Regions from separate parts of the Peribacillus sp. NPDC097197 genome, predicted to be linked through region 1. Evidence: riboswitches for the same ligand, from Rfam matches in the RefSeq annotation. Region 1 holds a riboswitch; the other holds the start of a gene.
The links. Region 1 has a riboswitch for S-adenosylmethionine ahead of metK (methionine adenosyltransferase). Riboswitches for the same ligand answer to the same signal wherever they lie in the genome.
Positions count from the first base shown of each region.

Region 2: another riboswitch for S-adenosylmethionine. It lies ahead of ACQKL6_RS13520 (Na+/H+ antiporter NhaC family protein); the one in region 1 lies ahead of metK (methionine adenosyltransferase).

Region 1 covers NZ_JBNNST010000007.1:44,961-47,168, forward strand. The annotation lists SAM riboswitch class I at 517-680, shown strand; gene metK (methionine adenosyltransferase) at 848-2,044, shown strand; gene ACQKL6_RS11040 (gamma carbonic anhydrase family protein) at 2,185-2,208, opposite strand, start outside.
Region 2 covers NZ_JBNNST010000009.1:89,206-91,413, forward strand. The annotation lists gene ACQKL6_RS13520 (Na+/H+ antiporter NhaC family protein) at 1-970, opposite strand, end outside; SAM riboswitch class I at 1,175-1,279, opposite strand; gene ACQKL6_RS13525 (ABC transporter substrate-binding protein) at 1,429-2,208, opposite strand, start outside.

The sequences.
Region 1 (2,208 bases):
AATAGTCTATACTATTTAACTTTTTTTGTGAATGAAAATGGAATAGTCACATTAATCAATTATCTCACTTCGAGTGTAACCTTATGTATAGTGCGGGCATATACTTGCAGTGAGTCATCCTGGATGGATGTTTTTGAATCTGGTTGATTCGGGAGACGATCTGGATGAAGTGAATCTAGGATGTGAAAAACGATTGCTGCCACAAGTCTTTGTGAAGTCCCGTTTTAGGATTAGTGTACCTTTTCATTTATATAGGAAGAAAAGAAGTGAACAACCATTTATGTATCTGAAAAAGGGATGAATATAGGGGTTCGGATGGTATGTTCATTTTGTCTGATTTATCCATTGTAAGTAAATGGTCTTATCTTCTTAGTTTACACTCTTTAAGAATACTATTTATAGTCCGGCTGTGCCAGATAAAAAGTTTTTTTATTTTTCATTGGGGAAAAATGTTCTATTTAGAAAAACATTGACAAATTCAGACTAAATACGATAGTATCTTAAATTGTACGGATTCTCTTATCCCGAGTTGGTGGAGGGACAGGCCCTTTGAAACCCAGCAACCTGCCATATTGAACTTGACTCCAAGGTCAATCGCCGAAAATAAAGCGATGAACCTTCAAGGAATAGTGGTGATGGTGCTAACCTGAGCAAGGTAAAAAACCCTTGAACGATAAGAGTGAAAGGATAGATGATAGAATTTTTAAACCTTTCCTCATTGCCAGGGAAGGTTTTTGTGTTTTTATTCATTAATTCTGTGTCTATGATTGAAACTAATAAGGGAAACGAGTTCCGTAAAAGATCAGGCTCATGCCTACAACATACTAACTTCCAAGGAGGAAATAAGATGTCAAAGAAACGTCTATTTACTTCTGAATCTGTGACAGAAGGCCATCCGGATAAAATTTGTGATCAGATTTCAGATTCCATTTTAGATGCAATCCTAGCTAAGGATGCAAATGCACGCGTTGCGTGTGAAACAAGTGTAACGACAGGTCTTGTACTTGTTGCTGGAGAAATTACAACATCGGCTTACGTGGATATTTCACGCATTGTCCGCGATACGATTGCAGGTATCGGGTACACTCGTGCGAAATATGGTTTCGATGCCGAGACTTGTGCTGTGCTAAGCTCGATCGATGAGCAGTCTGCTGATATTGCAGCGGGTGTTGATAAAGCATTGGAAGCACGTGAAGGTACGATGTCCGATGAGGAAATCGATGCTATCGGTGCAGGGGACCAAGGTCTTATGTTCGGATTCGCGTGCAATGAAACGGAAGAGCTTATGCCACTTCCCATTTCATTGGCTCATAAGCTATCATTCCGTCTTTCTCAAGTTCGTAAAGATGGCACGCTAAGTTATTTACGTCCTGATGGAAAAACGCAGGTAACGGTTGAATATGATGAAAATAACCTACCTGTACGTGTAGACACAATCGTCATCTCCACACAACATGATCCTGAAGTGACACTTGAACAAATTCAAGCCGACTTAAAAGAACATGTGATTAATGCGGTCGTACCGGCTGACTTAATCAATGAAGATACGAAATACTTCATCAACCCGACTGGCCGTTTTGTAATCGGCGGACCTCAAGGGGATGCTGGTCTTACTGGCCGTAAAATCATCGTTGATACGTACGGCGGATACGCTCGTCACGGCGGCGGTGCTTTCTCTGGTAAAGATGCAACAAAAGTGGACCGTTCTGCTGCATATGCCGCTCGTTACGTTGCGAAGAACATCGTAGCTGCTGGCCTGGCTGACAAAGCGGAAGTGCAATTGGCCTACGCAATCGGCGTGGCTAAGCCTGTATCCATCTCAATCGATACATTTGGAACGGGAACAGTAAGTGAAGAGGTGCTAGTGGAATTGGTAGAGGCGAATTTCGACCTACGTCCAGCTGGTATCATCAAGATGCTTGACCTACGTCGCCCAATCTACAAGCAAACAGCTGCATATGGTCACTTCGGCCGTACAGATGTTGATTTGCCTTGGGAGCGTACGGATAAAGCAGAAGCTTTAAAAACACAAGCTAAAGCGTAAATCATATGAGAAAAGGTGCCTTGCTTTAATGCAAGGCACCTTTTTTGATGGGCAAAAATAGGATTAAATATGGCTTCCTAGGGAATAATTCAAGGAATCCTATTTTTAGCTAAGCGTTTTTTGTAATCATACGATTGGTGTTACTTTATTCGGTCAGCCTGTTT
Region 2 (2,208 bases), on a different contig from region 1:
CTGCACTTTTTCTTGATTTGCTCTTTCTCGTCACGAGGTTCAGTAGGTAATCGATTCCGCCGTTATGTTTGATAACAGAAACCATGCCTGCAATCAAAATCGCTAGGAAGGAGATTTCATACATCCCAGCCATTCCATCCCCCATTTTTTGAATCACTTCCATTGCATGATAACTACCATCCGCTAAACCGATGATTCCGGCAAAGACGATGCCGATAGAGAGAACCAAGAATACATTGATCCCTGCCAATGCTGCCACTAGAACACAAAGGTAAGGTAGAATTTTGACCCAATTGTAGGCTTCTCCAGAAATTGTAGCTTGTTCACCCATCGTCAGAAAACCAAGGATAAAACATGTGATTATTGCAGCAGGTAACACAATAAAAAAGTTCACTTTGAACTTATCTTTCATTTTCGTTCCCTGTGTGCGTACAGCTGCTATAGTCGTATCCGAAATGAAAGAAAGATTATCACCGAACATGGCACCACCAATGACCGCAGCCATGGAAAGGGCAACAGATATATCCGTTTGATCACTGATTCCTACTCCAATAGGTGCTAAAGCCACTATCGTTCCCATACTTGTCCCCATTGATAATGAGATAAAGCAGGCGATAATAAATAACCCCACCATTAAAAGATTTTGCGGAACAATTGAAAGTGCTAGATTCACCGTAGACGCTACGGCCCCCATCCCATTTGCCACTTCCGAAAAAGCCCCAGCCAATAGGAATATGACAACCATCAACATGATGTTTGAATCCCCGGCACCTTTACAAAAGATTTCTACTTTCTGATCGAATGATTCCTTTCGATTCATTGCCAGTGCCGTAGCAGATGCAATGGCTATGGCAACAATCACTGGAAATGTGTAAAAATCTTTTGTAATAACACCTGAACCTATAAATAATATCAAAAAAACGATAAACGGCGTTAAAGCCCATGGATTCCCTTTATTGTCTAAACTCATGATGTACACCTCTTTAGTATTTTGCATGGTAATGGTAATGGATACTCTTTTTGGACTCTCTAAATTTTCCGGCATCCCTTCATTTTAATATGGTCTTGATTATAGAATAGTAACAAACCATCAAGAACAGATTCCTATCCTATGAGTACAAAAAGACCTCTTCCGTTTTATTACAAGAAGAGGTCTTTTAATCTATAAACACTCCTCTTATCTTTCAGGTCAATCGCCTGCTGGATTTGGCACAGCACTCTAAATAAGTCTGCTGCCGAGACATCTTCGGGCCAGTCCCTCAGTCTCTCTTGATAAGAAGTAAGAAATATTCATTTTTTCAAAGCAAATATAAGAGTACAGCATTTTAAGAGTTTTCGCAAGGTAAAGTATTAAAGATTTTTATAAACTGATGGAATGCATTAGTTTTTAGCTTTCGGGGCGAAAAGGTAGTTAGTGTGAAAGCACCTTTATTCTTCTACATTGATGGGTACCACTTTTCCATCTTCGACCGCTCCTACAACGACTTTTGCTGCGAATCCACCGTTTTCGTCAATCGATGGTATATTGTAAATTTTCTGTTCAGGTGCCGTATTTGTCAGCCCATCCTGCATATGGTCACGGATCGCATTCACATCATCGACTGTTCCCGCCGCTTTCATTGCCTCCACAAAGGCATACATAGCAATGTAATTCAACCCCACTTCAGAACTAGCATCTTCCTTATAAATTTTTTTATATTTATCAATGAATGCCGGTATTGCTTCTTCCTTGGAATCGATTAGCGGAAGAACACCGATCGAACCTTCCAATGTTTCGTACGAGCCCGCTATTGGTTTCATTTGATCCAGTTTCGCCTGGTCCATGATAATGAAACCGCCTTTAAAGCCTAGTTCCCTTGCTTGTTTTGCAACCTTGGCCGTAGGCTCTGACGCCCCCCCGATGAAAAGGACATCAGGCTTTTCTTTTAGGGCATTTGTAACAGTCGTGAAGAAATCCGTTTCTTTAGAAAAATCAATGGAGGCGTTATATACGACTTCACCACCCTGTTTTTCCCAATGAGGAAGTAGGTTTTCCGCCCAGTCCTTCCCGTACTGGGAAGATGGTGGCAATGCCGCAATTTTCTTTCCGAAGTTTTCCATTGCATACGTAGAAAACGGTTCAATATACCCTTCATAATTTGGCGGGATCCTCACCGTTAATGAATTACCGCTTTCCGTGATGGCTGGTTCACTCGAATAGCCACCGAT